DNA from 3 places in the Allobosea sp. FG18 genome. Region 2 is predicted to be linked to each of the others. Evidence: riboswitches for the same ligand, from Rfam matches in the RefSeq annotation. Region 2 holds a riboswitch; each other region holds the start of a gene.
The links. Region 2 has a riboswitch for thiamine pyrophosphate ahead of ACODTJ_RS26695 (LuxE/PaaK family acyltransferase). Riboswitches for the same ligand answer to the same signal wherever they lie in the genome.
Positions count from the first base shown of each region.

Region 1: another riboswitch for thiamine pyrophosphate. It lies ahead of thiO (glycine oxidase ThiO); the one in region 2 lies ahead of ACODTJ_RS26695 (LuxE/PaaK family acyltransferase).
Region 3: another riboswitch for thiamine pyrophosphate. It lies ahead of thiC (phosphomethylpyrimidine synthase ThiC); the one in region 2 lies ahead of ACODTJ_RS26695 (LuxE/PaaK family acyltransferase).

Region 1 is NZ_JBMDKB010000011.1:62,699-72,102, reverse strand. It holds gene ACODTJ_RS13920 (hypothetical protein) at 450-884, shown strand; gene ACODTJ_RS13915 (hypothetical protein) at 950-1,414, shown strand; gene ACODTJ_RS13910 (hypothetical protein) at 1,697-1,906, shown strand; gene ACODTJ_RS13905 (hypothetical protein) at 2,228-2,494, shown strand; gene ACODTJ_RS13900 (hypothetical protein) at 2,590-2,754, shown strand; gene ACODTJ_RS13895 (hypothetical protein) at 2,874-3,095, shown strand; gene ACODTJ_RS13890 (hypothetical protein) at 3,106-3,252, shown strand; gene ACODTJ_RS13885 (hypothetical protein) at 3,262-3,477, opposite strand; tRNA gene ACODTJ_RS13880 (tRNA-Ser) at 3,625-3,715, opposite strand; TPP riboswitch at 3,925-4,026, shown strand; gene thiO (glycine oxidase ThiO) at 4,101-5,096, shown strand; gene thiS (sulfur carrier protein ThiS) at 5,080-5,277, shown strand; gene ACODTJ_RS13865 (thiazole synthase) at 5,279-6,049, shown strand; gene ACODTJ_RS13860 (thiamine phosphate synthase) at 6,064-6,678, shown strand; gene ACODTJ_RS13855 (Rdx family protein) at 6,826-7,140, opposite strand; gene ACODTJ_RS13850 (carboxypeptidase M32) at 7,276-8,769, opposite strand; gene ACODTJ_RS13845 (NADH:flavin oxidoreductase/NADH oxidase) at 8,927-9,404, opposite strand, start outside.
Region 2 is NZ_JBMDKB010000035.1:21,252-30,655, forward strand. It holds gene ACODTJ_RS26680 (ABC transporter permease) at 1-408, opposite strand, end outside; gene ACODTJ_RS26685 (ABC transporter ATP-binding protein) at 405-1,196, opposite strand; gene ACODTJ_RS26690 (acyl-CoA reductase) at 1,186-2,634, opposite strand; gene ACODTJ_RS26695 (LuxE/PaaK family acyltransferase) at 2,640-3,716, opposite strand; TPP riboswitch at 3,807-3,935, opposite strand; gene ACODTJ_RS26700 (UDP-glucose dehydrogenase family protein) at 4,097-5,443, shown strand; gene ACODTJ_RS26705 (mannose-1-phosphate guanylyltransferase/mannose-6-phosphate isomerase) at 5,653-7,065, shown strand; gene ACODTJ_RS26710 (site-specific DNA-methyltransferase) at 7,657-9,105, shown strand; gene ACODTJ_RS26715 (DUF5681 domain-containing protein) at 9,095-9,404, shown strand, end outside.
Region 3 is NZ_JBMDKB010000010.1:30,632-40,035, forward strand. It holds gene ACODTJ_RS12810 (ABC transporter permease) at 1-330, shown strand, start outside; gene ACODTJ_RS12815 (dipeptide ABC transporter ATP-binding protein) at 509-2,221, shown strand; gene ACODTJ_RS12820 (polysaccharide deacetylase family protein) at 2,233-3,138, shown strand; gene ACODTJ_RS12825 (OmpA family protein) at 4,417-5,502, shown strand; gene ACODTJ_RS12830 (hypothetical protein) at 5,613-5,885, shown strand; gene ACODTJ_RS12835 (hypothetical protein) at 5,933-6,130, shown strand; TPP riboswitch at 6,361-6,465, shown strand; gene thiC (phosphomethylpyrimidine synthase ThiC) at 6,546-8,423, shown strand; gene ACODTJ_RS12845 (hydroxyethylthiazole kinase) at 8,420-9,187, shown strand; gene ACODTJ_RS12850 (hypothetical protein) at 9,226-9,404, shown strand, end outside.

The sequences.
Region 1 (9,404 bases), on a different contig from region 2:
CCCGCTGATGACTCTCTAAACGCTTCCGGGCGGAACGGTCCCGTTCGCCCATGAGATAGGTGACGGTCGGGAGCGGAGCGACCGGGCCGGCGCCCTCTCTATCCGGGACGGGACATCTGGTGCCGGGCACCCTACGCCTTCGGCTACCGGAGGAGTTCCTGCGGATACCAGCGGGATGAACCTTCCGGACGCGCCAGCGGCCGGGCAAGGCCGAAGGCCGCGCAGGCGAGCGCCGCAGGCGCGAGTAGTCGGGACAAGAGCGAAAATGTCCTCCCCCATTTTTCGTAGGTTATCTCTTCTTCAAATACCGACATACATATACATAAGGGAAAATGGGGGAGGACATTTCGGCGGCGGTTTGCCGTGGAAATTAGGGGAGGACATAGGAACGCAGTCCTTGACAGAAAGCGTATACTAGTATACGCTTAATCATCGTCACAGGAGTTTCCATGTCCCCCGCTTCCGTTATGCTGCGCCTTCCGCCTCGCCGGCTCGACCAGTTGAAGACCCTCTCGGCTGTGCTCAATCTGAGTCTCGCCGACACCATCGGCCACATGCTCCGCAAGGAGATCGCCGCAGGTGTTATCCCGGCCATCATCCCCGGCATTATCGTGCAGCGCGCAGGAGACAAGGTGTCTGTTGCGATCGATGACCATCCGGCCACGCTCTACAGCCTCGAAAGCGCGCGCGAGTTCGCTGAGACGATCAGGGCCGTTGTGGACGGCACCGCCAGTCCTGACACGATCAAGGTTGGTGCTTGGTTCCGGGTCCAGCGCGTCGGCATTGGCTTCAAGATCCACCTGCGAATGGGCGGGCCGGAAGTCACCCTTTCTGGCGATCTCGCGCGTGATCTTGCCGACCTGATCGAGAAGGCAGCGATCTAAAAAGAAACGGCCCAGGCGTTGGCGCGCCTAGACCGTTCAGAACTGTTTGATAGCGAGAAAATTCTATGGATACCGACGACGAAAGTCAATCAAACGGTGCATCCACGCGCCCACTTACTTCGCTTGAGTTGGAGGCGCTGGCCGCGCTCGACGCACTAGACCTCACTGTTCCGGCCTCGGAGGACACAACGCCAGCAGCGCCCAGCCCCGCCCCGGCAGCGCCGGCTCTGGGCCGGTTCCGCACGGCGATTAGTCAGGCGAAGGCCAAGCTCGCGAACGACCGGGATTCGAAGCTGGAGGTAAAGCGCAAGGCCGACAGGGACGCCTATGCCGCGCTCATCATGGAGACAGAGAAGCGCACCGTTCGCAGCCATCAACCGCTGACCCCTGAACGGCAGAAGGAGAAGGAGCTGGCGAAGTATTACGCCCAGCCGACGAGCGTGCAGAGCCAGAAGCGGCAGGAACGACGCCAGCGCGCCAAGGAGCGGAAGGCGGGCGCATCGCTCCCCGAAGGCTTCGGAAAGTTTTGACGAGCACCAGCAGTCGCACCGGCGACTGCGCTATAACGTAATCGCCAGCCTCTTAGCGGCGGCTGGTGCTCCGCCAAGACAGATTGCCGGCCCTCACCGGCAATGGCGGATTGAACCCCTCGCGATCGGCAAGCCGCGAGGGGTTTTTCGCGGCAAGAAAAGTAAGTAAGAACTTACTTAAGCTGTTGTTTTTATTTGCTAATTTATCTACGCGGCTATTGCGGCGTGGTTCCGGCCGTGCGAGTCTTCGGCTGCCAAATCACTGGCGCCAGAGACAAGCCTATGAGCCCGATCAATCACGCTTCCTATCTCGCCGACCAAACGCACCGCACGCTGGTTGACCGCCTCGCAATGGCGCACGTCGATCCCGGCCACGATCTCCGCAGCACCATCATCGAGATTCTAGGCGACGCCAATATCTGGCCGATCATGTGCCTTGAGGACCGGCTGGAGGAACGTCAGCGGCGCCGGGCGCGCGGGTTGGAAGTCTAGGAGCGGACCTATGCAAAAGGCGCAGGCCAGCTACCCGCTCCTTGTATGACATTCGCACAGACCCCCTGACTATAACTCCGTTCGTAAGCAATGAACGAAGTTGAAGCAGGAGTTGGGATGGTAACTGATAGCGCCGGACATAGTCCGGTTAGCAGGTGCATTGAGTTTATGCGCTCAATGATTGCCGATCATGAGATGGCTATACAGAGGCATCTTCGCGAAATCGAAGAGTTGGAGAGTAACGACGCGGCTGAGTTTGCCGACCGCACCGCGCCGTTCTCTGCATCCCGCACACCCAATGTGACCAATGGAGATACGAGCATGAACGAGAATACCACGCCTCTGGGGAGTGCGTCGAGCGAATGGGTTCAGCAGAACTTCGACCTTTCCCCGCGCGAGAATGTGTTGGACTACATCGGACATCGCCTCTGCGAGGCGCGTGACCACAGCGGGACCGGGATCTTCGATGTTCCACAGGTCGCGATGGAGATCCTTGAATTCATCGAAGCGCGCGCGAAGGCCATCCACCCGGACGGCTGGCTCGCCTTCGTGAACCCCGACTTCCCTGTCCAGATGTTGGAGTCGTGATGGTGGCGCTCAATCCTGCCCTCCGCGAGATGGTTGCTCGCGCTGCCGCTCGGAGTAGGCGCATTATGGTGCGGCGAGAGGTGGCTCGCGAGGTGATGACCGATGCGATCGCGGAGGAGATTTACTCCGCCACGCCGGACGACGCGGACCTCGACGTGCTCGCGCTGGCCGACACCATCGTGGACCGCTTGGAGTTGATGGGCGTCGAGCTTCCGAAGCCTCGCCTTAGTGTTCGGGCCGCGACGCAGCACACCGCCTAAACCCCAGGGCGAGTTACGACATTAGGCCCGCCGGTGCAGATCGGCGAGCTTTTGATTTGAGTCCTCTAGACGGCTGCCAGCACCCGGATTTATGTCTCTCTCAAAATGAGGGGGACACTATGGCCGACGACACCGTTGCTGCTTATCGCGTGCTTGGATTCCAAGTCGGACAAGGCCCGAATGAGGTTGCCGTGAAGCTTGAGCTGGCAGGCCAAGCAGGCCCGGCCTCGCAGATCGCAATCGCCCTTGGCCCGAAGGCTGCCGCCGAACTAGCCAAGCAGTTGGGCGAGGCCAGCGCAGCCACCGCGATTGCGAAGACACGGGCCAGCTTCAGGCAGTAGGAAGAGCGCCATGGAGTTCATCGCAGGGGTGATCGTCGGCGCGTTCATCGTATGGGCAATCATGCGTCCGATAGCGCGAGCGCACCTTCCGCCGGAAGGTCAGAACGGCCTGCCAAAGACGGACGGCTGGAAAGCCACCTACATCCGCCGACGCTAGCAGCAGCGGCTAGGGTTGCTCGCGGTAGCGCTCCAACGCCTGCCGCTTCAAATCCTCTGGACTCAGTGCCGCATGACCGAAGCCCGCGATGATATAGGCGAGGCGCGTCCGCTCGCGCTGCGCATCCTCCGGCGCAACGTCAGCCTTCACTTCTGCCCAGACTGATTCCAGCGCCGCCTGAGCAAGGGTGAGATCGCGAGAATCGGTCAGCGATGAGAACGGCACATCTTCCCCCACTGTGTTCGGCAGATTGTAGGGAAGCCGGGAGAAGGCACAAGCCGGTGCGGCGCTACACAAAAGCACCCACACTTTTGCTACACAATCGCATACAACTTCCAAGCTAAGCGATTGAAAAATAACAGGAAAAAATAGTGGCGGAGACGGAGGGATTCGAACCCTCGATACCCTTGTGGGGTATGCTCATTTAGCAAACGAGTGCCTTCAGCCTCTCGGCCACGTCTCCGGCGAGAGGCTCTATGCCCGATTGCGGAGCCGTTTGACAAGCCTCGTTGGCAACTTCCTTTGCACAGCCTGTGCATGTGTCCGAGAGAGCCATAGAGCACTCCCGTGTGAAGGGAGTGATCTGATCGTGCGCGCAGCAAGCCAGCGCAGTACACAATCGAGCCTTGCGCCAGCTCGCCTTGCCCCGATGCACGGCAGACACTAGATTGAGGCCGTCCGTTGGGGTGCCGAAAGGCTGAGAGACGTGGTTCGCGTCAACCCATCGCACCTGATCCGGGTAATGCCGGCGAAGGGAACGGTCTTCGGCAGACATCTTGATCGTGCCCCAGGCCGCTGCCTTTCCGGGAGCAGGGAAGAGCATGACGGCGCAACGCCTTCAGTCGGGCCTGAATGTCGCGGTGGTCGGCGCCGGCGTGGTCGGCCTGGCCTGCGCCACCGAACTGCTGGCGCGCGGCGCACGGGTAACCATCCATGAGCGTGGGCCGCGCATCGGCGCCGAGGCCTGTTCCTGGTATGCCGGCGGCATGCTGGCCCCGTGGTGCGAGGGTGAGAGCGCCGAGGAGCCGGTGATCCGGCTCGGGCAGCAGGCCGCCGATTGGTGGGAGCATCATGCCGGTGGCGTCACCCGCCATGGCACGCTCGTCGTAGCACCGAGCCGGGATCGCTCGGAACTGCGCCGGTTCGGCCAGCGCACCAGCCATTTCGAGGAGGTCGACGGCGAGGCCATTTCCGGGCTGGAGCCCGATCTCGCCGGACGCTTTTCGCGAGGATTGTTCTTTGGCGGGGAGTGCCATCTCGATCCCCGTCTCGCGGTCGTTACGCTCGCCGAGAGGCTGCTCGCCAACGGCGCCGTCATTCAGTTCAACAGCGCCATCGAGCCCTCCGATCTCGATGCCGATATCGTCCTCGACTGCCGGGGGCTGGCGGCGCGCGATGACCTGCCGGACCTGCGCGGCGTCAAGGGCGAGATGCTGCTGCTGCGGAGCGATGATATCCGCCTGTCCCGCCCGGTCCGGCTGCTGCATCCGCGCATTCCGCTCTACATCGTACCGCGTGCGGACGGGCTCTTCATGGTCGGCGCGACCATGATCGAGAGCGGCGAGCGGCGCCGCATCTCCGCCCGCGCCATGCTGGAACTGCTCGGTGCTGCCTATGCGCTGCATCCCGCTTTCGCCGAGGCGGAGGTCGTCGAGATCGGCACCGATGCCCGCCCGGCCTTTCCCGACAACTTACCGCGGCTGACGCGTCGCGGCCGGGTGATCCATGTCAACGGGCTCTATCGCCACGGCTTCCTGCTCAGCCCCGCCATGGCGCGGATGGCGACTGAGGCCGTGCTGAACCCGCAAGCAACACCGGAGATGCTGCATGACCTTGCTGCTTAACGGCGCGCCGCAGGATGTCGCGGCGAAGACGCTGGCCGAGGCGCTGGCCGAGCTGGGTTATGGCGGCCGCATCGTCGCGACCGCGGTGAACGGTGATTTCGTGCCCGCCCGCAAGCGCGCCGAGACGGCCTTGAGCGAGGGGGATCGCATCGAGGTCGTCGCACCGATGCAGGGAGGCTGAGGTGGCATCCTTCTATGGTTTCGAGCCGGAGAACCCGCTCTTCCTGGGCACGGCGCAATACCCGTCGCCCGCGATCCTGGCCGAGGCGGTGAAGCGCTCCGGCACCGAGGTCGTCACCGTCTCGCTGCGCCGGGAATCCTCCGGCGGCGCTGGGCAGGCCTTCTGGGCGCTGATCCGCGAGCTCGGCGTCAAGGTTCTGCCCAACACGGCCGGCTGCCATACCGTCAAGGAGGCAGTGACCACGGCGCAGATGGCCCGCGAGGTCTTCGGTACCGATTGGATCAAGCTCGAGGTGATCGGCGAGGATGATACGCTGCAGCCGGACGTGATCGCGCTGGTTGAGGCCGCGCGCATCCTCACTGACGACGGCTTCAAGGTCTTTCCCTACACCACCGAGGATCTCGTCGTCGGCGGGCGCCTGCTCGATGCCGGCTGCGAAGTGCTGATGCCTTGGGGCGCGCCGATCGGATCGGGCAGGGGGCTCAACAACCCCTATGGCCTGCGCAGCATGCGCCAGCACTTTCCCGATATCCCACTCGTCGTTGATGCCGGTATCGGGCTGCCCTCCCATGCCGCGCAGGCGATGGAGATGGGCTATGACGGCATCCTGCTCAATACCGCCGTAGCGAAGGCCGGCGATCCTGCCGCGATGGCGGAGGCCTTCGCGCTCGCCATCCGCGCTGGCCGCCAGGCTTTCGCCGCGCAGCCGATCGAGGCGCGCGATATGGCCGCTCCCTCCACGCCCGTCATGGGCAAAGCCTTCCTCGCCTGAAAGATTGCTCCCGCATGAAGCTCGACCCGTTCTACCCCATCTTCGACAGCGCCGACTGGCTGGAGCGGATGCTGCCGCTTGGCGTCAAGCTGGTGCAATTGCGCGTCAAGGACCGCCCCGAGATCGAGGTCGCGCGTGAGATCGCGCGGGCGAAGACGCTCTGCGCCGCGGCAGGCTGCATGCTCGTCGTCAACGACTACTGGAAGCTCGCCATCGCCGAGGGTTGCGACTGGCTGCACCTCGGCCAGGAGGATCTCGACGACGCCGATCTCGGCGCGATCCGCAAGGCCGGCCTGAAGCTCGGCATCAGCAGCCATGACGAGCCCGAGCTGGAACGTGCGCTGACGGCCAAGCCCGACTATGTCGCGCTCGGCCCGGTTTATCCGACGATCCTGAAGCAGATGCGTTTCGGCCCGCAGGGGCTGGAGCGGCTGGGCGAATGGAAGCGCCGCATCGGCGACCTGCCGCTGGTCGGCATCGGCGGCGTCTCGCTGGAGCGGGCGCCGGGCGTCTTCGAGGCCGGCGCCGATATCGTCGCGGCGGTGACCGACATCACCCTGAACGCCGATCCCGAAGGCCGGCTGAAGGCCTGGATCGCCGCGACGCGGAAGCACGCGGCAACCGCCTGAACACTGTCATCCCGGGCGTAGTGAAGCGGAGACCCGGGATCCATTCCGGAGCGCTTCCGAAATGGGTTCAGGCATGGATCCCGGATCGGCGCGGCTTCGCCGCTTGTCCGGGATGACCGCGAAGTATTGCGACTGTGGAGAGCGCTCTCAGCTCTCCGCCTCGGCCGACATCGTGTGTCCGTCGACATGGCCGAGGCTGCGCTCGGGGTCGAGCCGGTCGCGCACGCGCTGCTTCAGCACCTTGGAATCCGGGAAGCCGCCATCGGCCTTGCGGTCCCAGATCAGCTCGCCGTCGTAATGGATCTGGAAGATGCCGCCGGTGCGCGGGATCAGCGCGACCTCGCCGAGATCCTGCCCGAAGGTCGAGAGCAGCTCCTGCCCGAGCCAGGCCGAGCGCAGCATCCAGTTGCACATCGAGCAATAGGTGATGGCGATGCGGGGGGCGGGTTTGGTCTGGGTCATGATCGGTCACCGAAGCGGGAGGTCGTCTCCGACATCCCGCTTCGCGTGGCCCGATGCAAGTCCGAAAGCTGCATGGCTGATCGGCGATCGACTATGGCTTAAGTTTTTGTTTTTACTAAATAAAATGAAAGATCCTCACACCTCGTCGATATAGCGCCTGCGCAGGTGAGCCTTGAACACCGAGGCGTCCAGCGGCCGGCCGGTCGCTTCGGTGAGCAGCTCGTCGGTCGGGAGCAGCGAGCCCTTGCCGTGGATATTGGCGCACAGCCAGCCGACCAGCGGGCTGAAATCGCCCTTGCCGATGCCGGGCAGGATCGCGCTTTCCGCCTTGCAGGCCGCGTCGAAGATCTGGGCCGCAGTCATGGCGCCCAGCGTATAGGTCGGGAAGTAGCCCCAGCCGCCGGACGGCCAATGGATATCCTGCAGGCAGCCGAGCCGGTCGTTCGGCACGGTGACGCCGAGCAGGGATGTCATCCCAGCATTCCAGGCAGAGGGCAGCTCGGCGAGCGGCATCTCGTCGGCGATCAGCGCCTTTTCCAGCCGGTAGCGCAGGATGACATGGGCGGGGTAGGTCACCTCATCGGCGTCGACGCGGATGAAGCCGGGCTCGACGCGGGTATAGCGATGCCAAAGCGCCTCGCTCTCCCAGGCCGGGCCGGTGCCACCGAAGCTCTCCCGCATCAAGGGAGCGGCGTAGGTCAGGAACTGGCGCGAGCGGCAGGCCTGCATCTCCATCAGCAGCGACTGGCTCTCATGCAGGCTCATGCCGCGCGCGGCGCCGACCGGCTGGGCGAGATAGCTTTGTGGCCGGCCCTGTTCGTAGAGCGCGTGCCCGGTCTCGTGCAGTACGCCCATCAGCGCCTTGGTGAAATCGGCCTCGTCATAGCGCGTGGTGATGCGGACATCGTTATCGGCGCCGCCGCAGAACGGATGGGTCGAGATGTCGAGCCGGCCGCGCTCGAAATCATAGCCCAGCGCCGCCATGAACTTGAGGCCGAGCGCGCGCTGCGTCTCGCTCGCGAAAGGGCCGCCCAGCGCCGCCAGGGCCGGGCGGCGCGCCTGCACCGCCATGGCCTCTTGCGTGAAGCCCGGCAGGAAGGCGGCGAGATCGTCGAATAGCGCATCGATCTTGGCCGAGCGGCCATCGGGCTCGTAGTCGTTGAGCAGGGCATCATAGGCGGAGAGGCCGAGCTTCTCGCCCTTGGCCCGGCCGATCTGGCGCTGGAGGTTCAGGACCTCGGCGAGATAGGGCAGGAGCCCGGCGAAATCGGCATCGGCCCGCGCCTGGCGCCAGCGCATCTCGCAGGCCGAGATCGCCTTGCTCGACGCTTCCACCAGTTCGGAGGGCAGGGCGGTATCGACCGTCCAGACGCGGCGGATCTCGCGCAGGTTGGCCTTCTCCCAGGCGCCGAGGCTACCGTCGTTATCGGCCTCGCCGAGCCAGTCGCCAATGCGAGCATCGGTCGAGAGGCCGTGGCGCATGACGCGCAGCAGCGCCATGCTCTCGGCCCGCGTCTCGGCTGCGCCCTTCGGCATCATCACATCGTTGTCCCATTGCAGGATGCCGATGGCGTTCGACAGCGCGGCGATGCGGCCGAAATGGGCGGAGAGGTCGGAATAGGCGGTCATGTCTCGGCGGCTCCGGCGATTCTGTCGAACTTCATAAAGTACACGGTCATCCCGGGCGACCGCAGGGAGACCCGGGATCCATGCCGGAACGGTTCAGGCATGGATCCCGGATCTCCGCTTCGCTCCGTCCGGGATGACCTGGAACAGCGTTGCAAACTCAGGCGAACAGCTTGGAATACTGCCGCGGCTGCGAGCGCAGATACTGGTTCGGCGCCTTGACGGTGGCCCCTAGCTGGGCGGCAGCGTGCCAGGGCCAGCGCGGGTTGTAGAGGATGCCGCGTGCCAGCGCGACGAAATCGGCCTCGCCGGTGCCGATGATCGCCTCGGCCTGCTCGGCCTCGGTGATCAGACCGACGGCCATAGTGGTGATGCCTGTGGCCTGCTTCACGGCCCGCGCCAGCGGCACCTGATAGCTCGGGCCGAGCGGGATTTTCTGCGTCGCCGAGAGCCCGCCGCCGGACATGTCGATGAAATCGGCGCCGCGGGCCTTCGCTGCCGCGGAGAAAGCAATACTCTGCTCGATATCCCAGCCGCCCTCGACCCAGTCCGTGCCGGAAATGCGGAAGCCGACCGGATAGCCCGCCGGCACCACGGCACGCACCGCATCGAGCACCGCGAGCGGGAAGCGCATGCGG
Region 2 (9,404 bases):
GGTATTCTCCATCAGCGGGAAGAAGCAGATCAGCGCGGTGATGACGACGGTCGGCGTCATGCCGAAGCCGAACCAGATGATGAAGAGCGGCCCGAGCGCGAGCTTGGGCACGAGCTGACTCGCCAGCACATAGGGCCGCAACAGGCGGCTCAGCGCCGGGAATTCCGCCAGCAGGATGCCGACACTCAGCCCGACGACGGCGCCGATGCCGAGGCCCAGCGCCATCTCGGCGGCCGTCATCGCCAGATGCGGCCAGAGCCGGCCCGTGGCGACCTCGCTCCATAAGGTCGTGAGCACGGCCGAGGGCGGCGGCAAGACGAGCGGCGACAGGCCGCCGAGCCGGCACCAGGCTTCCCAGCCGGTGAGCAGGGCGACGAACAGCAGGAGTGAGGGCAGGCGGGCGATCATGCCGCCGGCCTCCGGCTCGCCACGGCTGCCCCATCCATCGCGTCGCGCAATTCGCGGCAGGCGGCGATGAAGCCGGGTGCATAGCGCATGTCGCGATGGCGCGGACGGGCCAGCTCGATCCGGCGCACCTGCGTCACCCGGCCGGCCGCCATCACCGCGACCGTATCGGCGAGATAGGCGGCCTCGCCGATATCATGGGTGACGAAGAGCGCGGTCGTGCCGTTGAGCGCGCAGAGTCGCAGCAGATCGTCCTGCAATTCCTCGCGCGTCAGGGCGTCGAGCGCGGCGAAAGGTTCGTCGAGCAGCAGCAGGTCGGGATTGCCGATCAGCGCGCGGGCAACCGCGACGCGGCTCTGCTGGCCGCCGGAGAGTTCGGCGGGCCGTCGCATCGCGAAATCGGCAAGGCCGACACGCTCCAGCAGGTCGAGCGCGGCATCCTTGTCGGCTGCGGTCGGGCGGCGCTTCAGCGAGACCGGCAGCAGGACGTTGTCGAGCGCGCTCAGCCAGTCGAGCAGGGTCGGCGCCTGGAAGACGAAGCCGGCGCGCGGGCTCGGACCGGTCAGCGCCTCGCCGCCGATGCGGATCGCGCCCTCGCGCGGCATCAGCAGACCGGCGGCGAGCTTGAGCAGCGTGGTCTTGCCGCAGCCGCTGCGACCGAGCAGGCAATGGATTTCGCCGCGCGGGATGGTCCAATCGACTGAATCGACCACGGCCGGGCCGCCCGCGCCGTAGCGATAGCTGGCGCGCTCGATCGTGACGAAGCCGGTCCTGGCAGGATCAGTCGACATAGGGAGCGAACCCTTCCGCCGCGGCTTCGGCCGATTGTTCGATCTCGGTGAAGGTGACGAGGTCGAGCAGGCTGAACCGCCCGTCATGATGCCAGCCGGCCTCCGGCGCGGTCATGCGGCCGAGCGGGGCGATGCGGCTGACGCCGACCTCGCCGAGCTGCCCCGAAAGCCGGAAAAGTCGCTCCGGCGCGGCGGCGATACCCGCAGTCTGCAGGAAACTGCGATAGGGCGCGACGAGGGCAGGGACATCGTCGAGGCTCTCGACTGCGACCAGCTTGAGCGTTCGGTTCAGCCCGGTTGGGCTCAGGGCTTCCGGTGCCGCGACATGGACGACGCTCCAGGGATCGGAGGGGTCGCCGAGAAGCTCCGCGGCGCCGTCCATCGCGCGCGTCTCCTGCGCGCCGCGCCACGATGCGATCGAAGCTGCTTCGCCTTGCGAAAGCGCGCGGCGCGGATAGCGGGAGGCGAGGGCGGCCAGTTCCTGCGCGACGTGGCGCGCGAATTCAGCGGGGCTGACCCGACCGCCGCTTTCGACGAAGAGCATCTGCGGCGAGTAGCAGCCCTGCTGTTCGTAGCGGGTGACGTCATGGGCCGCGAGCCGGGCGAGCGCCGGGGCCTTGCGGCTGTCGAGCGCTTCGCGCGCAATCACGCCGAAGCCGATCTTGTGGCCATGCGGCAGGAAGCGGGTGGTGATCGGCAGCTTCGCCCGCAGGGCCGTCAGCGTCTCGTTGCCGCCATAGGCCATGACGGTATCGGCCGCGCGCAGGAAGACCGGTTCGGCCGCCGCCTCGCCGCCCTTCCACCAGGTGATGGCGAGGCATTCGCCGATCTCGGGATCGATCTCGGCCAGCAGGCTTGCGAACCAGCCCGCCGTCAGCGGCTCGGCCGAAGCGAGCTTGCCGATGCTGCCGGCCTTGACCAGCAGGCCGCAGATCAGGCTCCAGAGCGAGAGCGCCGGGACATTGCCGGCCCAGACATGCAGCAGAAGCTCCGGGCCATAGGCGCGCAGATAGCCGCCCTTGGGCGTCGGCTGAAAACCGTCGAGCATGCCGGGATTGGCGAAATCCTCGGCCAGGAAGCGCAGCAGCTGCGGCTTGCGGAAGGTCTTGAGATAGCCGGTGAGGCCGAGCCGGACCGTCTCGCGATCATAGCCGGTGACGATCGGCAGCAGGTGCTCGGCCTTTTGCCGCAGCGGATGCGCGCGGTCGAGCAGGCGCGCGATGGCTGCGTCGATCGCGGCGACGATGCGCGCGGCCTCCATCCGCTTCAGCCGGGCGCGCGCGTTGTCGCGCACATGCGCGCAGAGCGCAGCGGCTTGCGCCTCGTCCAGCTCCGGCAGCGCGATGGTAGCGCTTTCGCCCCAGGCGCTGTGACGGACCTCGCGCCAGCGCAAAGTCCTGGCGTTCAGGCCCGGCAGATGGCCCGCATGCTCGATCACTGGCTTCAGCCTCGTGCCGCTGCGAGGAATTCGGCGACCGCGACCGAGCAGCCCTTCGAGGCCTCGCCGTCGACGCGGCCGAGCAGCTTGAAACCGCCCGGCACGATCTCGCCGGCATCCTCGGTCAGGATCGCCGCGACGCAGTTGAAATGGGCGAGGTCGTGATGGACGATGACGCCGCGCTGGCCCTCGGGCAGGTCGGTGCCCGTCAACGGATCGACGACGCGGCTGCGGATCCAGTGCGGACCGGATTTCACCGAGGGGCAGACGGCGTTGCCGTCGTCATAGAGCTGCGAGCTCAGCTCGGTCATCCCGTACATGTTGATGCAGGACGAGCGCGGCACGCCGAAAGCGGCGGAAAGACCGTCATAGAACTCGTCGGGTCCCAGCTCGCGCGATTGACCCTTGAAACCGCCGGTATCGAGGATGCGGCTGCCTCCCGGAAGGGCGAAGCGCCGGCCGCTTGCCGCAAGCGCATCCAGCACGGGCACGAAAGAATAGCTCGCGCCGAGCAGGGCGTAGGGCTCGCCGCTTGCTTCCGCCTGCTCCAGTGCCGACAGAAGACCATCGAGGTCTAGACCGGTGGTGTTGATGAAGGTCTCGGAATCCGGCGTGCCGCATTCGCGTTTGGCCAGCGATAGATAGGTGGCGAGCGAGGAGTTCGGCAGCTCGGCCTCGTCAGGGAAGAGGATGCCCATGCGGATGCGCTCGCGGCCCTGCATGAAGCGCGCCCGGAAATTCACCAGCATCGAGCGCTTCCAGACGTCGAGCGTCGGATGGTAGCTGCGGCCGCGGATGCCTTGCGTCGTGCCGCTGGTCATGAAGACGCGTTCGGCGGCTTCAGGTGGGCTGCAGCTCAGCGTCAGGTCCTTGAACGCGGTGATCGGAACGGCCGGGATGTCGCGCCAGCGCCGGACCGAGAGCGGCGTGCGGCCACGTTGCAGGCAGAAGCGCTTGTAGGGCTCGTTGTTGCGGAACTGATAGGCGAAGACCTTGAGCGCCATCGCCTCGAATTCGGCTTCCGACACGCCGGGAAGCGCGATGAAAGCCGATAGCGCCGCGATGATCTCGGCTTGCGTCACTTAAGCTCACTCCGTCCGGACGCCGACGGCCAAGCCGGGAGCGTCGATCGCTGGAGGATCATGAGCGCAAGCTGGAATCAGGGCCTTCGGTGGCCGCATGTCCCGCATCCCTACGCCGGTATGATCCGGATCAGGTTCGGAGGGTCACCGCGTTGCTTGGGCTTTGCAGCCGCGCCGGCGGAATCTCAGCCTCCTAGCGAGGCCCCCCTGGGAACGGGAGCAGATGACGAGCGGTGGGCCTTGCTGTCAAGCCATAACGGCTTGAGACATCGTGCCGGGCTGAAAGAAGCCAATTCCGATTTTCCGGCGATTGCGCTATGCCGCAGTTGCGAACAGCAATCCTCGGCTTGCCATGATGCGCCGGCCCCAGGGAGTGACCGATGAAGATCGTAATGGTTGGCTCGGGCTATGTTGGTCTGGTGTCTGGGGCGTGCTTTGCGGATTTTGGGCATGAGGTGGTGTGCGTCGACAAGGTCGAGGAGAAGGTCGCGGCCTTGAAGCGGGGCGAGATCCCGATCTTCGAGCCGGGGCTGTCGGAGCTGGTGCGGACGAATGCGGCGGCGGGGCGGCTGTCCTTCACGACGGAGCTGGCTGGGCCGGTGTCCGAGGCCGACGCGGTGTTCATCGCGGTCGGCACGCCTTCGCGCCGCGGCGACGGCTTCGCGGATTTGTCCTATGTCTATGCGGCGACGCGCGAGATCGCCGGGGCGCTCAGCGGCCACACGGTGATCGTGACCAAGTCGACGGTTCCGGTCGGCACCGGCGACGAGGTCGAGCGCATCGTCCGGGAGCTCCGGCCGGATGCCGATTTCGCGGTGGTGTCCAACCCCGAGTTCCTGCGCGAGGGCGCGGCGATCGAGGATTTCAAGCGGCCGGACCGGATCGTGGTCGGCACCGATGACGAGCGGGCGCGGGCGGTGATGGCCGATATCTACCGGCCGCTCTATCTCAACAACGCGCCGATCCTGAACACCGGCCGGCGCACGGCGGAGCTGACGAAATACGCGGCCAACGCCTTCCTGGCGACCAAGATCACCTTCATCAACGAGATTGCGGACCTGTGCGAGCAGGTCGGCGCCAATGTCCAGGACGTGGCGCGCGGCATGGGTCTCGACAACAGGATCGGCGGCAAGTTCCTGCATGCCGGGCCGGGCTATGGCGGCTCCTGCTTCCCGAAGGACACGCTCGCCCTGATCAAGACGGCGCAGGATCACGGCACGCCTTCGCGCATCGTCGAGACGGTGGCGGCGGTCAACGAGCAGCGCAAGCGGGCGATGGGGCGCAAGGTGATCACGGCCTGCGGCGGCTCGGTTCGGGGCAAGACGATCGCGGTCTTGGGCCTGACCTTCAAGCCGAACACCGACGACATGCGCGACGCGCCCTCGATTGCGGTGATCACGGCCCTGCAGGATGGCGGCGCCGTGATCCGCGCCTTCGACCCGGAGGGCATGGAGCAGGCGAAGGCGGTTCTGCCGGCCGGCGTCACCTATTGCCGCGACGCCTATGAATGCGTCGCAGGTGCGGATGCGGCGGTGATCGTGACCGAATGGAATATCTTCCGCGCGCTCGACCTCGACCGCGTCAAGGCCGCCATGGCCGCCCCCGTCCTGATCGACCTGCGCAACGTCTACCGCGCCGAACAGGTCCGCGCCAAAGGATTCACATATGCCGATGTCGGTAGGGGGATCGACGCGCCGGAAGGCAGGCACGCCGAGACTGCGGCCTGACAGGTTCCCCGAACGACCCGCCACTGCCACGGTCGAAGAGATGACCGGTGGCCAACCCGGCGCTTGTCCCTCTCCTTAAGGACTTCGCTACCAAACCCGCCGATCGGGCTCCGCATACACCTTCCCGTAAAGCGAGGCGGCTACGCTGCGACACCGGAGATGCGTGTCGTCCGAACGAACGGCGGAGCGCAAGGCGGAGTGGCTTCGAGATGGCGACGAAGATCATACCTGTTGTGATGTGCGGCGGCGCGGGGACAAGGCTTTGGCCGGTGTCTCGTGACACGATGCCGAAGCAGTTCATCCCGCTCCTGGGACGGGATTCGACCTTTCAGCGGACGATGCGGCTGCTTTGCGACGGATCGGTTTTCGTCGAGCCGATCGTCATCACCAATGTCGATTACCGCTTCACGGTGCTTGAGCAGCTCCAGGCGCTTGGCCTTTCGGCGGAGATCGTGCTGGAGCCGGCACGGCGCGATTCGGCGGCCGCCGTTGCCGTCGGGACCGAGATCGCCCTCGGGCGCGACAGCCAGGCGATCGTCGGCGTCTTTGCGGCCGATCACATCATCCGCGATGCCGGGCTCTTCGTCGAGACCTGCCGGAAGGCCGGCGAGCTTGCCGCGCAGGGCCTCATCGTGACCATCGGCATCCCGCCGACCCATCCTGCAACCGGCTATGGCTATATTCAGCCGGGCGAGGCGCTCGGCGAGGAAGCCCGCGCCGTCGCCGCCTTCGTCGAGAAGCCGGATGCACAACGGGCGGCGCAGTACCTGCTCGACGGCTATCTCTGGAATTCCGGCAACTTCATCTTCGACGCCGCGACGATGCGTGCCGAGATCGCGGCGTTCGAACCCGAGGTCCTGAAGCCTGTCACCGAGGCGGTCGCCGGGACCACGCCGGATCTCGACTTTCTCCTGCTCGACGCCGCCAGCTTCGGCAAGGCCAAGAAGACGTCGATCGACTACGCGGTCATGGAGCGCACGCGAAAGGCGGCCGTCATTGCGGGGCATTTCGGCTGGTCTGACGTTGGCGGCTGGTCCGCGGTCTGGGAACTCTCGGACAAGGATGCGAGCGGCAATGTCGTCGAGGGCCGCGGCTACGTCCTCGACGGCTCGAACAATCTCGTGCGCGCGGATGAGGGCCTCGTCGCGGTGATCGGCCTGGACGATGTCGCGGTGATCGCGACGCGCGATGCCGTGCTCGTCGCCCCGAAGGCCAAGGTCGACAAGGTCAAGGAATTGGTCGCGCTGGTCGCGGCCAAGGGCGAACCGGAGGCAAACGCGCATCGCGAGATTCACCGGCCCTGGGGCAAGTATCTCTCGGTCGATACAGGCGGACGTTACCAGGTCAAGCGCATCACGGTGAAACCGGGTGGCATCCTGTCGCTGCAGAAGCACCATCACCGCGCCGAGCACTGGGTCGTGGTACGCGGCACGGCGGAGGTCACGCGCAACGACGAGACGATCATCGTCCACGAGACCGAGTCGATCTACCTGCCGATCGGCTGCGTCCATCGCATGGCCAATCCCGGCAAGATTCCTCTCGAGATCATCGAGGTGCAGGTCGGTTCCTATCTCGGCGAGGACGACATCGTGCGCATCGAGGATGTCTACAAGCGCGTGTGAAGCGCCGCGCAGTTCGGCCTCTGGTCAGCAAGCCTCATGGGCTCATCGGTGACCACTGCGCCAGTTGCCCACAGATGAGGCTTTCCCTGGTATCAGGGAATTATCAGGGATCCCCGAGCCAATAAGAGCCTCGAATCGAGGTTTTTTATGGCTTAAGCACTTCTGGGAGCGTTGGTTTTCGGCGCGTGTGTAATATTGGGGGCAGGGAGTTCTCCCGCGCGGAGCTGGGATCGCACAGGGCCCGATCAGGGAATGTGTTTGACGCACCGGAGGGTTTCGATCGCTTACGGGCGGGCGATTGGGCGGCAGGTGTGGTGGCTCAGCGTACGAAGACACAGTACTATCGTACTGAAACTAATAGAGAAAATATATCGCGCTCTCTCTTGCAGGCCCGCGTGCACCATCCTAATTTCGCGCCTGTTCGGGTGATTCGCCGGACGAAGCCGAGGTTGGAATCTCGGGCCAGCTCAGGGCAGGCGTTTCGCGGGGGTGAGACGCTTGCCTTCTAGGGGTAGTCCAACTGCTAGGGCGCAGTTGGGAGAAGAGTAAGCCGCGAGTAACCAACCTTCACAGTGAGTGAAGGAGTTGAGTATGTTGCCCCTAAATCAGACCCCCAGCCCGCGCGTGCGGGCTCGTCAGCGCGCGAGCGCGACCACCCGAGATATCGTCTACAATCAGGCGATGTCGCAGTTGGCCCTGCAGATTGTCGAACGACATCTGTCGGAGCTGATGCCCTCGGCGCGCAATGCGCGGACGCACTCGAAGAAGCAGATCCATCAGATTGCCGAGAGCATCAAAGCGTTCGGGTTCGTTTCGCCGATCCTGGTGACAACGGCAGGCGAGATCGTCGCCGGGCATGGTCGCTACGAAGCGGCAAAGTTGCTCAGCATGACAAAAGTCTCGGTAATTTGCATCGATCACCTGGGTCCGCAGCAGATCCGGGCGTTGCGGATCGCGGATAACCGTCTGGCTGAGCTTTCGGGCTGGGACAACGACATCCTGAAGCTGGAGCTGGGCGAACTGATCGAACTCGACTACGAGATTGATGTGATCGGCTTTGACACACCGCAGGTCGACGTGATGCTCGATCCCGTCGCTCCGGTCGCGGCGAAGGCCGATCCGGCGGACGCGTTGCCGGCGCTGCAGGATGTGGCGGTGACCGTGCGGGGCGATCTCTGGCTGCTGGGCGAACACCGTATCCTGTGCGGCGATGCGCGCGAGCGCGCCGATTATCAGGCACTGCTGGGCGGAGAGCTCGCTCAAATGGTGTTCGTGGATCCGCCGTACAACGTCCGGGTCGATGGCCATGTGAGCGGCCTGGGGAAGGTCAAGCATCGCGAGTTCGCGATGGCGTCGGGCGAGATGAGCAAGCTGGAGTTCACGGGCTTCCTGCGCGCGGTCTTCGCCGAGATCGCCGAGGCGTCGCAGGATGGTGCGCTCATCTATAGCTGCATCGACGGTCCGCATCTGCACGAAATGCTGAACGCGGGCTATGGCGTCTTCGACGAGCTGAAGTCGGTGATCACCTGGGCCAAGGCCAATGCCGGGATGGGTTCGCTCTATCGCAACCAGACCGAGTTGATCACGCTGTGGAAGACGGGCAAGGCGCCGCACATCAACAATATCGAGCTCGGCAAGCACGGGCGCTATCGCACCACCCTGTGGAGCTATGCGGGGGTGAACGGCTTCCGCAAGGGCCGGATGGCGGAGCTGGCGAGCCACCCGACGGTGAAACCCTGCGCCATGGTGATGGACGCGATCAAGGATTGCTCGAAGCCCAAGGGCATCATCCTCGACAGCTTCAGCGGGTCCGGCACCACACTGATCGCGGCGGCCAAGACCAAGCGCCGCGGCTATGTCATGGAGCTCGACCCACTCTATGTCGATGGCGCGATCCGCCGCTGGGAGACGCTGTTCAAGGCCGAGGCGCGTCACGCCGAGACGGGGCTGACCTTCGCGGAGACGGCGGCGCAGCGCGGGCGCGATGCCAACGCCCGCACGGCGTCGGACGAGAGCGTTGGAGGGGGCCATGTCGCGTGAGGATGCTCCCCCCGCCGTAGGCTATAAGAAGCCGCCGCAGCATACCCGCTTCCGTAAAGGGCAGAGCGGTAATCCGTCCGGGCGCCGCAAGGCGGCGCCCGTTTTGGATGTGATGAGCTTGTTCGACGAGGTGCTCGCCGAGCGAATCATAGTGACCCGCAAGGGGCGTTCTCAGGCGGTGACGAAGCTTGAGGTGATTATCCGGCAGACAATCGATGGTGCTTTGAAGGGCGAGGCCTCCGCCAAGCGCGAGCTCTTCAAATATCTGGAGGTCAGGGAGCGCGCCCGCACGGCCTCCC
Region 3 (9,404 bases), on a different contig from region 2:
GTCGAGGCGGTGCTCTCGACGCCATTGCCGGGCTGGCGCGTCGTCCTGCGCCATATCTTCCCGAACTGCCTGCCGCCCCTGATCGTGGTTGCGACCGTGCAGGTCGCCAATGCCATCGCGCTGGAGGCGACGCTCTCCTTCCTCGGCGTCGGCCTGCCGGTCACAGAGCCCTCGCTCGGCATGCTCATCGCCAACGGCTTCCAGTACATGCTGTCGGGCCGCTACTGGATCTCGATCTATCCCGGCATCGCGCTGATCGTGCTGATCGTCGCGATCAACCTCGTCGGCGACCGCATCCGTGACCAGGTCAATCCGAGGCTGAAGCGATGAGCGCGCTCTTGCCGGGACCGGGCGCCGCGCAGCCCCCTCTCCCCTTGCGGGAGAGGGTTGGGGTGAGGGGTCGCGCGACGCTCTATGATCGGCGGTGCCAGGCCGTGTCTTACAGCGCCGCGCGACCCCTCATCCGCCTGCCGGCGCCTTCTCCCGCAGGGGGAGAAGGGAGCAAATGATGACCGAAGCTCCTCTCCTTGAGGTCACCGACCTCGCCACCCATTTCCACGCCCGTGCCGGCGTGGTGAAGGCGGTCGACGGCGTCTCCTTCGCGCTGAAGCGCGGCGAGGTCATGGGCCTCGTCGGCGAATCCGGCTCGGGCAAGAGCATCACCGGTTTCTCGATCATCGGCCTGATCGATCCGCCCGGCCGTGTCGAATCCGGCTCTTCGGTGAAGCTGGAGGGGCGGGAGCTCACCGGCCTGGCGCCGGCCGAACTGCGCAAGGTCCGCGGCAAGCAGATTTCGATGGTCTTTCAGGACCCGATGATGACGCTGAACCCGATGCTGACCATCGGCACGCAGATCAGGCTCGCGCTCGAGGCGCATGAGACGGTCTCCGGCGCCGAGGCGCGCCGCCGCGCCGTCGCGGCGCTGGCGCAGGTCCGCATTCCCGATGCCGAGAGCAAGGTCGATTTCTACCCGCACCAGTTCTCCGGTGGCATGCGCCAGCGCGTCGCCATCGCGATCGCCCTGCTGCACCGGCCGAAGCTGATCATCTGCGACGAGCCGACCACCGCGCTCGACGTTTCCGTGCAGGCCGAGATCCTCGCGGAGATGAAGGAGCTGGTCGCCGAACTCGGCACGGCGCTGATCTGGATCAGCCATGACCTCGCCGTCGTCGCCTCGCTTGCCGACCATGTCTGCGTCATGCGTCACGGCAAGATCGTCGAGGCCGGGCCGACGCTTTCGGTGCTGACGCATCCGCAGCACCCCTATACGCGCTCGCTGCTCGACGCCCTGCCCTCGCGCTCCGAGCCCGGCAAGCTTCTGGCCGGCGGCGTCGGCTCCGATGTCGCGCCGCCGCCGCGCGCCGCAAAGCAGGCGCCCGCCACGGTCGCGGATGCCGTGCACTATGTCCGCATCGAGCATGTTGCCAAGCGCTTCGCCGGGACGCCCGGCCTGTTCCGGAAGCTCGCCCAGAAGGTCGGCCTGTCCAGGCCGCCGTCCGTGGTGCAGGCGGTCGACGACGTCACGCTGGTGCTGAAGCGCGGCGAGGCGCTCGGCCTCGTCGGCGAATCCGGCTCCGGCAAGTCGACGCTCGGGCGCGTCGCGGCCGGCATCTATGCGCCCGACACCGGCTCTGTCCGCATCGACGGTGCGCCTGTGATGAGCGCGGGCGAGCCGCCGCACAAGGTCACGACGCGGGTCCAGACCATCTTCCAGGACCCCTTCGCCTCGCTCAATCCACGCATGACGGTCGGTGACAGCATCGCCGAAGGGCCGTTGGCGCATGGGCTCGTCGAGCGCGCGCAGGCGAAGACCTATGTCCGGCAATGGCTGGCGGCGGTCGGGCTCAATCCCGATTTCGCGGATCGCTACCCGCACCAGTTCTCGGGCGGGCAGCGCCAGCGCGTCGCCATTGCCCGCGCACTGGCGATGCAGCCCGATGTCGTCGTCTGCGACGAGCCGGTCGCGTCGCTCGACGTCTCGATCCAGGCGCAGATCATCAACCTGCTGATCCGCCTGCGGCAGGAACTGGATCTCACGCTGATCTTCATCTCGCACGACCTCTCGGTCGTCCGCCATCTCTGCGACCGCGTCGCCATCATGTATCGCGGCAAGATCGTCGAGAGCGGCCCGGCCGGTGAGGTCTATGACCATCCGCAGCACGACTACACCAAGCGCCTGCTCGCCGCCGTGCCGGTATTGCCCGGCGCTGCGACGACCTGAGGAGAGCCGCCATGACGAGCCAGCCCGATGAACTCCTGCCCTGGCAATGGCCGGAAGAGGTCTGGCGCGGCAAGGTCGAGCAGGTCCGCGCCGGCCGTAATCTCAAGCCCGCGACATGGAAGAACGGCGCGCGCTGCGCGGTCGCGCTCTCCTTCGACGTCGACCACGAGACCAACGAATTGCGCGACGGCGGCAAGTCGGTCGGGCGACTGTCCTGGGGCCAGTACGGCAATCGTGTCGGTGTGCCCAAGATCCTCGACCTGCTGAAGCGGCAGGACATTCCGGCGAGCTTCTTCGTGCCGGCCGTCACCGCCTTGCTCTACCCGGAAGAACAGCGCCGCATCATCGGCGCCGGCCACGAGATCGGCCTCCATGGCTGGATCCATGAGGTCAACACGGCCGTGCCGCCCGCCAACGAGCGCGAATTGCACCTACGCTCGGCCGATACGCTGGAGAAGGTCACCGGTGTTCGCCCCGTCGGGATGCGCACCCCGTCCTGGGATTTCTCCGACGTGACGCTCTCGATCGAGCGCGAGCTCGGCTTGCTCTACGATTCCTCGCTCTTCGCCGATGACGACCCCTATGAGATCGTCGAGAAAGGCGAGCCGACCGGCATCGTCGAACTGCCGGTCGAATGGATCCGCGACGACGCGCCCTATCTCAGCATGAACCGCTTCCAGGGCTTGAGGCCCTATACGTCGCCGGAGGCGGTCTTCGACATCTTCCGCCGCGAATTCGAGGGTGCCTATGCCGAGGGCGGGCTCTTCCTGCTGACCATGCACCCGCATGTCATCACCTATCGCTCGCGCTTCTGGATCCTCGAGGAACTGGTCCGCCTCGCCAAGGCGAAGGGCGATTGCTGGTTCGCGACCCATGCCGAGATCGCGGCCTATGTGAAGGCGCAGGCCGGCATCTGATCGTCGATCCAAGGGAACCGTTGCCCGATTCCCGCCGTTTTCGCTTCATCGGGGGTTCAGGCCATGAGGGGCCTGATACCCGCACGTTGAAACAAAACGACGGGAATAGAGATGCGCACGAAACGCTGGTTGCTGGTCGGGACCGTCCTGCCGGCCCTCGTCCTTTCGCAAGCCGGGCAGGCCTTCACTGAGGCCGGATACCGGGTCGCACAGGCCCCCGCCGCCGGAGATGAGGACCCACGCGGGCCACGGCGCCCGCAGCAGCCACAGGGCGGCCAGCCCGGCCAGCAGCGCGGCCCGGAACGGCCCGCAGCCCCGACCGCGCCCGCCCAGCCGCAGGCTCCGCGCCCGCCGCAGATGCAGCCTGCGCCGGCAGCCCCCCGGGTGCAGCCTCCCGCCATGCCCGCGCCCCAGCCGCGCGCCGAGCCGCCGGCCATGCGTCCGCAGCCTGAGCGCCCGGCCATGCCGCGTGAGGCGCCTGCCGTGCCTCGTGCCGCGCCCTCGCCCAGCGAAGCCCCGGCAGCCCGCCCGACACCGCCGCGCCCGCCGGTCGAGCCGACCGTCCCGCGTGTCGTGCCTCAGCCGGGCGCCGGCGCGCCGCCGTCGGTCGCTCCGCGTGGTGGTCCTGCGATTCCGCCATCGGCGGCGCCGACCCAGCCTCGTCCGACCGGAGCGCCTCCTGCGACGGCGCCCGCCGCTCCGTCACAGCCCGGCGCCGGCGCGCCGCCGTCGGTCGCTCCGCGTGGTGGTCCTGCGGTTCCGCCCTCGGCTGCGCCGACCCAGCTCCGTCCGACCGGAGCGCCGCCTGCCACAGCGCCCACGGCTCCGTCACAGCCCGGAGCCGGCACGCAGCCCTCGGCGGTTCCGCGCGGCGGCCCGGCCGTTCCGCCCTCGGCTGCGCCGACCCAGCCTCGCCCAACCGGAGCGCCTCCTGCGACGGCGCCCGCTGCTCCGTCACAGCCCGGAGCCGGCGCGCCGCCCTCGGCCGTTCCGCGCGGTGGCCCGACCGTTCCGCCTTCGGCTGCACCCTCTCAGCAGCCTTCGACTCTGGCGCCTCAACCTGCCGCTCCCGCCGCTCCAGCACAGCCGGGAACGGCCGCTCCGACACCACCCCCGCCCGCCGGCGCTGCTCCGGTCCAGCCCTCGCGCCCGGCGCCGGGCACGCCTGCGGTTGGCGCTCCCGGCGCTCCAGCTCTCGCCCCGGCTCAGCCCGGCGCCACGGCTCCGACCCCGCCTGCGGGCGCGGCGCCCGGCCAGGTCGGGCGGCCCGCTCCCGGCATGCCGTCCGGCGGAGCACCGGGGACGGCTGCGCCGGCACAACCCGGTGTCGCCCCTGTTCCCGGTCAGCCCGGCGTCGCTCCCGGCCAGCCGCCTCAGCGTGAAGGCCGCCGTGGCGGCATCTCGCCGGGCGTGGCCGGAGCGATCGGTCTCGGTGCCGGCGTCATCGGCGGCATCATGGCCGCGCAGGGTGCGCAGCGCTTCGAGGATATCCGCAGCCGCCGCGAGGAACGGCGCGAGGGTGACGTCACCATCATCCGCGAGCCCGGCCGCACCATCATCCGCGACGATGACGGCCGCGCCATCATCCGCCGCGACGAGGATCAGCGCTTCCGCGATCTCGGCTGGCAGGGCCGCTCCGAACGCCGCGGCGACGAGAACCGCACGATCTTCGAGCGGCCGGACGGCACGCGCATCGTCACCGTCACCGACGAGGAGGGCCGGCTGATCCGCCGCACCCGCATCGACCGCGACAACCGCGAGGTGATCATCATCGACAACACGCTGCGCGACCGTCCGGGCCGCTTTGCCGACGATGTCGTGGTGCTGCCGCCGCCGCCGCTGCCGATGCCGCGCGAGCGCTATATCGTCGATGCGGACCGGGCCGACGAGGATCTGATCTACGAGACGATCATCGCCCCGCCGATCGCCGCGATCCCGCGCCGCTACACGCTGGACGAGGTCCGTTATTCGCCGGACCTGCGTGCCCGCATGCGCAGCGTCGATATCGACACGATCAACTTCGATACCGGTTCCTGGCAGGTCGGGCAGGATCAGGCGCGGCGCTTGTCGGTGATCGCGGATTCGGTGAAGCGCGCCCTGCAGCGCTCGCCTAACGAGGTCTTCCTCGTCGAGGGCCACACCGACGCCGTGGGCGCCGATGTCGACAATCTCTCGCTCTCCGATCGCCGGGCGCAATCGGTCGCGGAGATCCTGACGCGCGACTTCCAGATCCCGCCGGAAAACCTGACGACCCAGGGCTATGGCGAGCAATATCTGAAGGTGAACACGCAGGATGCTTCGCGCGAGAACCGGCGCGTCACGCTCCGGCGCATCACGCCGCTGCTCAGCGGCCAGAACCAGTAACGACCGGGCGGGGGTGCTCTCGAAGCAGCCCCGTTCTTTATCAGGCGCAGGGAACTCCCGTTCCCTGCGCCTGTTTTGTTTCCGGAGGATAGCCGAGGGGAGATGCCGCCATGAGAAAGCTTGTCCAGGTCATCGCCGTGGCGCTTGTTGCCGGCATGCCCATTGCAGTCTTGGCGCAGGCTCAGACCGCGCCTGCTCCGGCAAGGCAGCGCGCTCCCGGCGTGCCGCTGGTGCCGCGCTCGGGCGAGGTGGCGCGCCCGCCGATGCCCAACAGCGTGGCGCCACGGGACGAGACGCGTGGAGCTGGCGCGGACAAGGCGCAGATTCGGTCCGAGCGCGATCCGCCGATGCCGAAGCCCGTGCCCTCGATCATCGCACCTTGAGGGGCCGGGTTGAGGATTTGGTAGGGTTGCCCGACTAGGGTGCGGCCATGAGCGACGCCGTTTCCCTCGCCACCAGCATCGTCACGATGCAGGCCGCCTCGACGCAGCAGGCGCTGTCGGCCGAAATGCTCAAGCAGAATGCGCAGGCCGAGCAGAGCCTCGTCGCCATGCTGCAGCAGAGCGTCGAGCAGACGCAGGCGATGCTGCCAGCCGGGCAGGGCACGCTGGTCGACCGGACCGCCTGAGCCATTCCTTCTCCTCTACAACCTGTTTGAAAATGGGCAGCCCTCATCCTGAGGAGCCGCGTCAGCGGCGTCTCGAAGGATGCTTCAGGAGGCTCCCGAACGATCTGGACCATCCTTCGGGACGCGCCTGCGGCGCTCCTCAGGATGAGGGCTGCGGGATACTCCACCAGTTGGTCTGGGAGGTATGCTTGCAGCCCGTTGCCAAGCGGCGGCGCTACGCCTAACCTCGCCAGTGTTCCGAGGGGTGCCCGCAAGGGCTGAGACGGCTTTCGAAGCTGAACCCATCGAACCTGATCCGGGTCATACCGGCGGAGGGACTGGAACGCGGTGCAGCCTTGGCCTGCACCCGCATCACAGCGCTTGAACCGCTTCGACGCCGGATCTCCTGACCTGTACCAAGGAGGAGATCCCCCCTATGAATGCCCACACCAAACCCCAGAAGAACAGCGTCAAGACCGCTCCCCAGAGCGTCACGACCGGGCCGATCATCGGCTCGCGCAAGATCTATGTCGCGGCGCCCGAGCATCCCGAGATGCGCGTGCCCTTCCGCGAGGTCGTGCTGACGACCGATGCCGAGCCGCCGGTGCGCCTCTACGACCCCTCCGGCCCCTTCACCGAGACCGACGCGAAGATCGATCTCAATGCCGGCCTCGTCCAGCCGCGTCGCGCCTGGCTCGACGCACGCGGCTTCGAGCAAGTCCCCGGCCGTGCTGTCACCGCCGCCGATAACGGCCACATCTCCGCCGAGCAGCTCGTGCCCGCCTGTCCGGCTGAGCGCCCGATCCTGCAGGCGAAGCCTGGCCAGATGACGACGCAGTACGAATTCGCCAAGGCCGGCATCGTCACCCCCGAGATGATCTATGTCGCCCATCGCGAGAATCTCGGCCGCGCCGCCATGCTGGAGGGCGCGCGGGAGCGCCATGCCGATGGCGAGAGCTTCGGCGCCAACGTGCCGGAATTCGTCACGCCGGAATTCGTCCGCGAGGAGATCGCGCGCGGCCGCGCCATCATCCCCGCGAACATCAACCATCCCGAGCTGGAGCCGATGGCGATCGGCCGCAATTTCCTGGTCAAGATCAACGCCAATATCGGCAATTCGGCCGTCACCTCCGGCGCGGCCGAGGAGGTCGAGAAGCTGGTCTGGGCGATCCGCTGGGGCGCCGACACGGTGATGGACCTCTCCACTGGCCGTAACATCCACAACATCCGCTCCTGGATCCTGCGGAATTCACCCGTGCCGATCGGCACGGTGCCGATCTACCAGGCGCTGGAGAAGGTCGGTGGCGATCCGATCAAGCTCGACTGGGAGGTGTTTAAGGACACGCTGATCGAGCAGGCCGAGCAGGGCGTCGACTATTTCACCATCCATGCCGGCGTCCGGCTGCCTTACGTCCCCCTCACTGCATCGCGCGTCACCGGCATCGTCTCGCGCGGTGGCTCGATCATGGCGCGCTGGTGCCTCGCGCATCATCGCGAGAGCTTCCTCTACGAGCGTTTCGACGAGATCTGCGAGATCATGCGCCGCTACGACGTTTCGTTCTCGCTGGGCGACGGCCTGCGTCCGGGCTCGATCGCCGACGCCAATGACCGCGCCCAGTTCGCCGAACTCGAGACGCTGGGAGAGCTCACCAACATCGCCTGGGGAAAAGGCTGTCAGGTGATGATCGAGGGCCCCGGCCATGTGCCGATGCACAAGATCAAGGAGAACATGGACAAGCAATTGCGCGAGTGTGGCGAAGCGCCGTTCTACACGCTCGGACCGCTGACGACCGACATCGCGCCGGGCTACGACCATATCACCTCGGGCATCGGTGCGGCGATGATCGGCTGGTATGGCTGCGCCATGCTCTGCTACGTCACGCCAAAGGAGCATCTGGGTCTGCCCAACCGCGACGACGTCAAGACCGGCGTCATCACCTACCGCATCGCGGCGCACGCCGCCGATCTTGCCAAGGGCCATCCGGCCGCGAAGATTCGCGACGATGCGCTCTCGCGCGCCCGTTTCGACTTCCGCTGGGAGGATCAGTTCAACCTGGCGCTCGACCCCGACACGGCGCGGGAGTTCCACGACGAGACCTTGCCGAAGGACGCCCACAAGGTCGCGCATTTCTGCTCGATGTGCGGGCCGAAATTCTGCTCGATGAAGATCACGCAGGATCTGCGCGCCGAGGTGCTGGCGATGAGCGACAACGAGCGGGCAAGCCTTGAAGCCATGGCCGCGGAAGGTATGGCGGCGAAGTCGAAGGAATTCCTCGACAAGGGCGGGAGTATCTATCTACCTGCTGCTGAATGAGCGGTTTCAGCGAAAAGCTCGACGCAGCCAGCGTCGCATCGATCCTCGCGCGGGTGGCCAGGCGCCGCCCGCGCGTCCACTGCCTGACCAATACAGTGGCGCAGAACGTTACCGCCAACATGCTGCTGGCCGTCGGGGCCGTGCCCTCGATGGCGAGCCATCCCGACGAGGTCGAGGCGGTCGCAGCCGGCGCGGGCGCGATCCTGATCAATCTCGGCACGCTCAGCCTCGAAGGCGAGCGCGCCATTCCCAAGCTGGTCGGCGTCGCGCGGGAGCGCCGCATTCCGCTGGTGCTCGACCCGGTCTTCGTCGAGCTCTCGCCCTTGCGGCTGCGGCTGGTCGGCGACGTGCTGGCGCTGTTCGATGTGCTGGTGCGTGGCAATGCCACGGAAATGGCGGTGCTGGAGCCGCTTTTCGCGCTGCGACGGGATATCGTGCGCGTCACCACCGGCGCGGTCGACCGCATCGAGACGGAGGATCGGGCTCTGTCGGTCGCGCATGGTCATGAGTTGATGAGCAAGGTGACCGGGCTCGGCTGTGCTTCGAGCGCGCTGGTCGCGGCCTGCCGGGCGGTGGAGCCCGACTCGGTGATCGCGGCCGCGGCGGCGCTGACCGCCTATGGTATTGCCGGCGAGATCGCGGCCGAGCGCGCTGCCGGCCCCGGCAGCTTCGCGGTCGCGCTGATCGACGCGCTCGCGACGCTGGACCCGCAGACGCTGCAAGCCCGCATGGCGGGCGCGCGAAACCACGGGGACAGGACCTAGGGGGGATTCAGCGCCGGCCGCAGGCGCGTTAGGGTTGCATGGCTGATTCGCCCGGCTGGCGGCGGCTGCGCCGGGGGGCGATCGACAACATGACGTATAACGAAGTCTGCGGGCAATCGTCCCGGCTGGTCCGGCTCGGCGTGCTGCTGGCGCTCGGCCTTGCCGCCGGCGTTTTCGGAACCTGTGAGAAAGCCGCCGCCGCCGAAAACGGCACGGG